4 regions of the Shewanella sp. SNU WT4 genome follow, and region 1 is predicted to be linked to each of the others. Evidence: predicted binding sites of a transcription regulator. Region 1 holds the regulator's gene; each other region holds the start of a gene.
What was found. Region 1 encodes LexA, which represses DNA repair genes until DNA is damaged. Its sites were predicted from a motif close to TACTGTATNNNNATACAGTA; they were not measured.
Positions count from the first base shown of each region.

Region 2: a site for LexA is predicted at 865-884, ahead of umuD (translesion error-prone DNA polymerase V autoproteolytic subunit). Genes of this name have one in related genera too.
Region 3: a site for LexA is predicted at 1,005-1,024, ahead of recA (recombinase RecA). Genes of this name have one in related genera too.
Region 4: a site for LexA is predicted at 820-839, ahead of FJQ87_RS11805 (YebG family protein). Genes of this name have one in related genera too.

Region 1 covers NZ_CP041151.1:573,022-575,228, forward strand. Annotated here, with positions in the region: partial or broken gene coxB (cytochrome c oxidase subunit II) at 1-42, opposite strand, end outside; gene FJQ87_RS02625 (SulA-like leucine-rich domain-containing protein) at 553-1,038, opposite strand; gene lexA (transcriptional repressor LexA) at 1,035-1,655, opposite strand; gene plsB (glycerol-3-phosphate 1-O-acyltransferase PlsB) at 1,814-2,207, shown strand, end outside.
Region 2 covers NZ_CP041151.1:2,786,229-2,788,435, reverse strand. Annotated here, with positions in the region: gene FJQ87_RS12510 (Y-family DNA polymerase) at 1-464, opposite strand, end outside; gene umuD (translesion error-prone DNA polymerase V autoproteolytic subunit) at 452-856, opposite strand; gene FJQ87_RS12500 (DUF3192 domain-containing protein) at 1,202-1,573, shown strand; gene FJQ87_RS12495 (IS4 family transposase) at 1,787-2,207, opposite strand, start outside.
Region 3 covers NZ_CP041151.1:3,343,014-3,345,220, forward strand. Annotated here, with positions in the region: gene recA (recombinase RecA) at 1-911, opposite strand, end outside; gene mutS (DNA mismatch repair protein MutS) at 1,182-2,207, shown strand, end outside.
Region 4 covers NZ_CP041151.1:2,635,263-2,637,469, reverse strand. Annotated here, with positions in the region: gene FJQ87_RS11815 (paraquat-inducible protein A) at 1-33, opposite strand, end outside; gene FJQ87_RS11810 (paraquat-inducible protein A) at 26-625, opposite strand; gene FJQ87_RS11805 (YebG family protein) at 850-1,149, shown strand; gene FJQ87_RS11800 (GAF domain-containing protein) at 1,191-1,658, shown strand; gene proQ (RNA chaperone ProQ) at 1,930-2,207, shown strand, end outside.

The sequences.
Region 1 (2,207 bases):
GGTCATATTTAACGGCATACTTGTGGCTGGAAAAATCGGCATGAGTATACATGCCAAAAGAAAATGTATTGGTTTCAAGAGAGATCTCCCCAATTAATTGCCTAAGCAATTACAAAGAAGAGTCACACAGTAAAGTCTAGGTGCTATGTAAGCTCTTCGGTTCCCACAACAGCAAACGATGACAGCAAGTGTTTTGAGGCTAGCACCAAGGTATTCTTGATGATGCTGCCCGATATTGGACACTAATCGTTAATCAGATAAATCCATTATTCATTAAAGTTAGCAGCAACTTAATTTTCCATACCATAGATATATAGCTGAAAAGTCATAAATTTAGAAATCAATAAAGATTGAAAGTATAGGGCGTGGCTTGCTGACTGAAATGAATGCTGGTATTGATGATGAGTAATAGCTAAGACATGCCTGCAGAATTTAATCTGCAGCACTATGTTGGGCTGAACTTGGTTTGCATTTAAATTTTGAGCTTAGGCTGCGAGCCTAGATTTTGAATGAGTGAATTTCGAGCTTAGATTTTTAGATTATGTTTAGGTGCTAATGCATGGCACGCAGTAAGGTCTGCGGGGCCTTAAACGCGAGTTCATCACTACCTGTCAAATTGGTATGTTCAAAAATAAAACCAATCGCCCGAGCATTGCGTTCAACTAATTGCATGCGGCGCTGATCGCGTTGATCTAACATAGAAACCCAAGTTAATACGGCGCTGCAGGTACCATTGGTAAGGGCAATTTCACTCGCCCATAAGGCTTCAACTTCATCTTTGGCTTTTACGAGTAAGACTCTATCTAAGCGAACACCTGCCGCGGCCAACATGGTTTTATAACCTATGTTGGGCGGATTAATTAAGACTATCCATTGGCCTTGGTGACTGAGACGTACCAGTTGTGGGGCAATTTTTTCAAGCTCAATTCGCCCTTGGCTATGGGTTGGTAAGCTTTCTATCATGGTTTGATGAACGCGCCGAGTATTAGCGCACCATAATCCGGGGTGACCTGCTGAATTTACTGTTTTGGTGGTCATAGCCAACCACCATTACGAATAATGCCTACGGCTAAGCCTTCTATAGTCAGTTCTTGATAGCTAGGATCAACAACTATCGGGGAATATTCATCATTTTCAGGGTGTAGATAAATTATTTTCCCTTTCTTTTCAAAGCGCTTAACTGTGACGTCATCATCAACTCGAGCCACCACAATTTGGCCATTGCGAGCTTCTTGCATTTTATGCACGGCTAGCAAATCACCTTCAAGAATGCCGATGTTCTTCATGCTATCGCCGCGAACTTTTAATAAGAAGTCGGCAGCAGGATGGAACATGGTGGCATCAACCTGAAAATAACTTTCGACATGTTGCTGGGCAAGAATAGGCTCGCCCGCAGCAACTTGGCCAATGAGTGGCAGACCAGTCTCAATTTCTACCACTTCTTCTGGCGGCAGACGAATACCGCGAGAAGTACCAGGCATGATTTCAATACACCCTTTTTTTGCCAGCGCTTTTAAATGCTCTTCGGCGGCATTGGCACTGCGAAACCCTAACTGAGTCGCAATTTCTGCACGAGTTGGCGGCATACCAGTTTCGCTGATATTGCGTTTAATCAGTTCTAAAATCTCTGCTTGGCGGGGTGTTAAAGGTCTCATGTTGGTTCCTGTCTTTCTATACAGTTACTGTTAGTATATACAGTATTTGTGCTGGCGCAAGTATTCGCCAAGGTTTGTTTTAAGTAGAGATTCGCTATCAAGTAGCCTGTTCTGGTATTCTATAGGACTATTAACGTGACCTGAATTGCATAATAACAATGGCCAAACAAGACTCTTTCGTAATGACAGTGTTGCGCTGGTTTCAGCGCAAGCTAGTGCACACAATCGTTGTGCCCACAGATCCCTTTGCCGATCTAAATCTTGATCCTAAAAAACCGCTCATTTATGTAATGAAAACTGAATCTTTCAGCGATATGGCCGCCTTGAGCGATGTCACCGCTAAGTTTGGTTTACCTAGCCCTTACGATGAGTTGGAATGCCACGGCAAAGCACTGCCGCGAGTTGTGTGCTTAAATCGCGCTAAACCTATGATTGGCAATCGGCCATCAAGTGATGCCTTCTTAAGTGAATTTAAAACTCTGCTGCAAATGCACAGAGCTAATCCTGATTTGGAAATTCAACTTGTACCTGTGAGTCTGTTTTGGGGACGGA
Region 2 (2,207 bases), 1.9 Mb from region 1:
TTCGCGGCATGATTGGCAACTTTAGCTAAAGTCAGCGTTGGGGCTATACCCACACACACGGGCAGGCGGCATTCCTTCCAGACAGTGCGTCTAATTTGCTGGGCGTGAGTCGTTAAGCAAGGAATGGCGGGGTAACTGCGCTTAAAAGATACAAAGGATTCATCAATCGAGTATACGAATTGCTCAGGGGCGAAACGGCCTATGACTTGCATCATTTTGCTCGATAAATCGCTATAGAGTTCGTAGTTGGACGATAGGGCAATCACACCTTGTTTTTGGCACAATTCCCGCACTTCAAAGTAGGGCACAAATTTTTTAATGCCCGCATTCAACGCCGCGCGATTGGCCGCGACCACACAACCATCATTATTTGATAGCACTATGATGGGCTTATTGCGCCATGCGGGATTAAAAACTTGCTCAGCGCTGCAATAAAACGCATTAGCATCAATTAGTCCGTACATAGCTTGCAGGGCCGATGGCAACGAATAGAACGGGTGACCACGCCTTCAATGGAAAACTGATCGTGCTGATGAATTTCCATGGGCTGACATTCGAGATTCGCTGATAACAACATGCGCCGCTGTTTATCTAGCTGTTTACACACAAATTCACCGTTAAAGTTGGCAACAATGATGTCGCCGTGTTGGGCATTAACGTGGCGATCGACAATTAAAATATCCCGATCGAAAATGCCAAAGCCTTCCATCGAGTGACCTGCGGCTACGCCTAAAAAGGTGGCACTTGGATGTTGAATGAGTAACTCATCGAGCTTAAGCCCTAGTTGGCGGTATTCTTCGGCTGGGCTTTCAAAGCCGGTAATGCCAGCGCGAGCAAAGATAGGAATGATTTTCATAATAGAGTAACTGTTTTTATATACAGTGTTATGCTAGCAGTTTACAGAGAGATAGCAAGCGTTAATCCCGAGGCTTAAGGATGAAGGTCAAGGTTATTGTCATCATAAATATAAGCACGATTAATTGAATTTATTGCTGAATTTAAAAATGAACTGCGCGTTGATAATGCGGTTTTGTGCTGTTCACCACAAAGTAACTAAAACCACCAAGTAGTGAATGTCTAAAGGCTGGTGATTGGGGGGCTTAATAATTACATTTAAAATCAGTGGTTTAAATTTTGGCATTAGATTTGCTATTTGATGTTCTCTTTATTGCGATTAACCATTTATTCAAGGATATCAATAATGAATCATCAAAAATCACCACTAGTCTTAGTTGCTCTCTTGAGTGTGAGTTTAAGTGCTTGTGTCATCAACGTCGGTAGTGATGAAGACACAGGTTGGCAAAAACAAGAAAAGTTGAATCGGCAGCATGTGGCTAATTTAGGCGTGGGAATGAAGCTTGATGTAGTGAAACAAATGTTAGGCTCACCGGATTTTAGTGAAGCCTATCCTGACGGCGCGGCGCAAGTGGAAGTGTTATTTTATCGAACCCAAAGGCGCCATGATGATGGTAAAACCACCTTAGATGAATGCACGCCGTTAGTGTTTAATAATGGCAGCCTTATTGGTTGGGGTAATACGGCCTATAGCCAAGTGACAACCGCTAAGCTTTAATATCTGTGGTCGGTCAGCAAATGGTAAGTCACTTCACTCATTCCATTATGCTGACGCGTAAGGCTTGCCTAGCGAGTAGTGGTAGCCATAGTAGGCAGGGCGGGACACCAAGGTTAACCAATAAGTGAGGCAATATGTATCAAGGTCGGTGTTTATGTGGACAAGTGCATTTTAGTATTGAGGGCGAATTAGGGCCTGTCTCTTGATCAGATCTCATAGCGTTTCTCCGGCTTCAAATAGGGCTTTGGCTAAGCGATACCCCTTTACCTGAGCCTGAAGATCATCCCATCCCTCCCAAATCGTGGACCAGCTGGCCATTCCCGTGCGCTTGCTATCATTAAAGCCTCCTAGTTTGGCCAAGGATTGATAAGCCCACTTCATATTTGGGGCTTCTTTGCCTTTATGTCCCCTTGGCTTGTAGAGCTGCATCAGTACTCGCCATTCATCATTCTCTAAGACATTGCTGCAGCTTTGATTTTCCATGCTTTGCGCTGCTTCGATTTGCCCTCTTTTTCTCAGATAAATTGGCTGGCTCATCACTTCCCGAAGTTGCAGTAGCCGCACACCAATAAAGCAAAGTATCGAGGCCGCTCGCTCAAGGTTGTCTGGCGATGTCATGCGTAACCTTTCAACC
Region 3 (2,207 bases), 1.3 Mb from region 1:
GCGCGGCCTTGACCAATTTTGTCACCTTTATAGCTATACCAAGCACCTGATTTTTCGACCAGTTTATGGGCAACACCTAAGTCAACTAACTCACCAGTACGGTTGATACCTTGACCATAAAGGATTTGGAATTCAGCTTGTTTAAATGGTGCAGCGATTTTATTTTTAACCACTTTAACGCGAGTTTCGTTACCAACAACTTCATCACCATCTTTGATGGCGCCTGTGCGGCGAATATCAAGACGAACTGAGGCATAAAACTTAAGCGCATTACCACCCGTAGTAGTTTCTGGGTTACCAAACATAACACCAATTTTCATACGAATTTGGTTAATGAATATAAGTAATGTGTTTGACTGCTTTAAGTTACCCGCAAGTTTACGCATAGCTTGGCTCATCATACGAGCGGCTAAACCCATGTGTGAATCACCAATTTCGCCTTCAATTTCAGCTTTTGGGGTTAATGCTGCCACTGAGTCAACAACGATGACATCAACTGCACCACTGCGAGTTAAAGCATCACAAATTTCTAGGGCTTGCTCACCGGTATCAGGCTGTGAACACAGTAAGTTATCAATATCTACGCCCAGTTTTTTGGCATAAATTGGGTCAAGTGCATGCTCAGCATCAATAAATGCACAGACTTTACCTTCGCGCTGCGCTGCAGCAATAACTTCTAACGTCAGCGTGGTTTTACCTGAAGATTCAGGTCCATAAATTTCAACAATACGGCCCATAGGTAAGCCGCCAGCACCTAAGGCAACGTCTAATGATAATGAACCCGTTGAGATAGTTTCCACATCCATAGAGCGATCTTCGCCCAGTCTCATGATTGAGCCTTTGCCAAATTGCTTTTCAATTTGACTCAACACGGCACTGAGTGCTTTCTCTTTGTTTGGATCTATCTTCATTGTGTATCCCTCGTTATTGGCCACGCTGTGCCAAGTAAGTCATCTAGGTACTAAACGCGTATTATGTCACGCGCCGTTTAATTAGGCTTAGTATACTGTACAGTCATACAGTATCAAGCCCTGTTTCATAAAATTTTTTAGCACAAGACTTAACTCTACTTACGAAGAAAGTTAAAGCGCTGTGCATCATTCACCCTCAAAGCTTGCTAAAATCGACAAAAATTCAGGCCTCAGGTCTGACTCCACCTGACTCAAGATGAAGTTTGCAAAATGACTATGGTTAACGCTGAACTGGAAAAGCACACCCCTATGATGCGTCAATACTTGACGCTCAAAGCCGCCCATCCTGACATGCTATTGTTTTATCGCATGGGTGATTTTTATGAACTTTTTTATGATGATGCCAAAAATGCATCGGAATTATTAGGTATTTCATTAACGGCGCGGGGCAAAAGCGGTGGTGATCCTATTCCTATGGCGGGTATCCCCTACCATGCGGTTGAAGGTTATCTGGCAAAATTAGTTCATCAAGGTGAATCTGTTGCTATCTGTGAGCAGATAGGCGATCCCGCGACCAGTAAAGGCCCTGTTGAGCGCAAAGTGGTAAGAATTGTTACCCCAGGCACCTTAACCGATGAGGCATTATTGCAAGAGCGCCAGGACAATTTACTCGCCGCCATTTATGAAGGCAAACAAGGCTTTGGTTACGCCACCTTAGATGTTGCCTCTGGTCGTTTTTGTATTATTGAGCTTGATAGCAATGAGGCGCTCGAAGCCGAATTACAGCGCACCCATCCAGTTGAATTGCTATATAACGAAGATTTCTCGCAAGTTAATATCATAGATAACGTCAAAGGACGTAGACGTCGCCCCGAGTGGGAGTTTGACTATGACACTTGTATTCAAAGCCTGTTAAATCAATTTGGCACAAAGGATTTGCACGGGTTTGGCATTACCGATGCGCGCTTATCGCTTCAAGCGGCGGGCTGCTTGATGCAATACGTTAAAGACACCCAGCGCACCGCCCTGCCCCATATTAATGCTATTACTAAGATGAATCCTAACGACAGCATTATTCTTGATGCTGCCACCCGTCGTAATCTTGAACTGACCATTAGCCTTGCCGGTCACAGAGAGCATACGCTGGCATGGATTTTAGATAATACCGCTACTCCTATGGGCAGTCGGATGTTACAGCGCTGGATCCATCAACCGCTTACCCATCAAGACAATATTCGCTCACGCCATCAAGCTGTTGGTGAGCTGCTAGATACCGGCTTAAGCCATGACCTGCGC
Region 4 (2,207 bases), 2.0 Mb from region 1:
TTCAATATCTTGGCCTTGGAGCTGTTTACTCATCGAGGTAACTCCACATATGCTCAAGATCATATTCACGCATCAAGAATAATACTGAAAGAAACAACATGGTAAAACAAAAGGTGCCTAGATCGAAATGAATGTCAGCAAAATCAGACAATTGAAATGCAGTCACTAAAAAGCTGATAACATAAATTTCTAACATGCTTAATTGCGATAGTAAGCTTTGCTGCTGCAACAAGCATTTAAGTAACCATTTACCAATACGGGTATTAAGGGCGTATTTGACAATAAGGATTTGCAATAAAATCGATAAAATTAATAAGCCAGGGCCGACCACTGCGGCCACTAATACGGCCAAGCCTACAATAGGAAATCCTTGGGAAGCGACAGCAAGAGCGCCTTCGATAACAGTCGTAGTACGATAAGAGCCTAAAAACTGTAAATCTAATACTGGCAGCATATTAGCAGGAGCAAACAGAATAATCGCCGTCAAGCATAGGGCAAGCATGCCATTAATCGAGCAGTAAGGGGTATGGTACAGCGCTGTGTGACACCGCGGGCATAAAGCTCTCACTCCCGAAGGCAGCGCTCGCTTTTGCACGGCTAAATCACATGAACCACATAACACCATGGCATCAGAGTGACGCCGTATGTAATGACGGCTTCGGTGGTGGTTCGCAGATTCAGGCTTATCCATAGGCTTAAATACTTCATTTCCTGAGATAACAACACAGTTAAGTGGTGAATTATGTCAGCATTTTAGCCATTTGGGTTAAAAAAATTCGGCAGATGATTGAATCATAATCATCACTATGAGAAGCTAATGACTGTATAAATAAACAGTGAGGTTGTTTCATGGCGGTGATTACGCAATTTGTCGTGGTAAGAGAAGGGGTAGAGAAGATGACATTCACATCGAAAAAAGAAGCCGATGCTTTTGATAAGATGCTGGATATCACTGAGCTGCTCAATCGCTTTATCGACAAGGCAGAGCTTGGTTTAAGCGAAGAAGTGACCGAAAAATTATCCTTCTACTTGGCTACCAATAAGGATGAGGTCAATGGCATACTCAAGGGCATTAGTCCGGTAGAAACTAAGGTAACACCTAAAACTAAAGCTAAAACGGCGAAGGTGGTTGCTGAGTCTAATTCATAAGAGTTAACTACATAACTCGTTACATATTTACAAGGCGTACTATGGAATCGATTTGTTATAACCAGTTAAATCGTCAGCTCACAGCGATATTGGATGGCGAGCACGATGTTATTGCCTGCTTGGCCAATATGTCAGCCTTGTTAAATGAGTCACTGCCTGGAATTAACTGGGTGGGTTTCTATCTGCGCCAAGGTGATGAATTAGTATTAGGTCCATTTCAAGGTAAAGTCGCTTGTACCCGTATTCCTTGGGGCAAAGGTGTATGCGGCACAGCTGCAGCACTTGATAGTGTGCAACGGGTAGCCAATGTACATGAGTTTAGTGGCCATATTAGCTGCGATAGCGCCAGTAATGCCGAAATTGTGCTGCCAATCCATTATCAACAACAAGTTTTTGCGGTACTTGATATTGATAGCCCTGAGTTTGAGCGATTTAGTGAGCTTGATCAGCTAGGGTTGACATTATTAGTCGAAACTTTGGAGCAACATCTGAATATTTCGCCTATTTGATGAATCTATGACCGCTTTGATGTAAAACAGGGTCGCTTTCGCTGTCATCCGCTTTATAATAGGCAGCAGCAGTAGCGGTAAACATTAAAAGTTTTAGATTGTTGCCGCTCAATGAATCATTTGGGCTTGAGTCTTGCCGCTTTTATGGGTTAACTTGAGCTCAAGTAATTGATATTGAATGTATGGCGTTTGGCTTTTAGCCTAACATAAGATGAACAACCCAGTCGCATTATGCGAATTTGGGGTCCTTAATAAAATCGTGGAAGTAATGATGGAATCAACAGATAAGTTGACCGACACCAATGCCATTTTGGCGTATTTATATGAAACATTTCCTTTGTGCTTTATCGCCGAGGGTGAAGCTAAGCCTCTAAAAATCGGATTGTTTCAAGATTTGGCAGAAAGGTTGGCTGATGATTCTAAAGTCAGTAAAACACAGTTAAGGGCGGCTCTGAGACGCTATACTAGTAGCTGGCGTTACCTGAAAGCAATCAAGTTAGGTGCGGTACGTGTCGATTTAGATGGCAATGCTTGTGGTGAGTTAGAGCA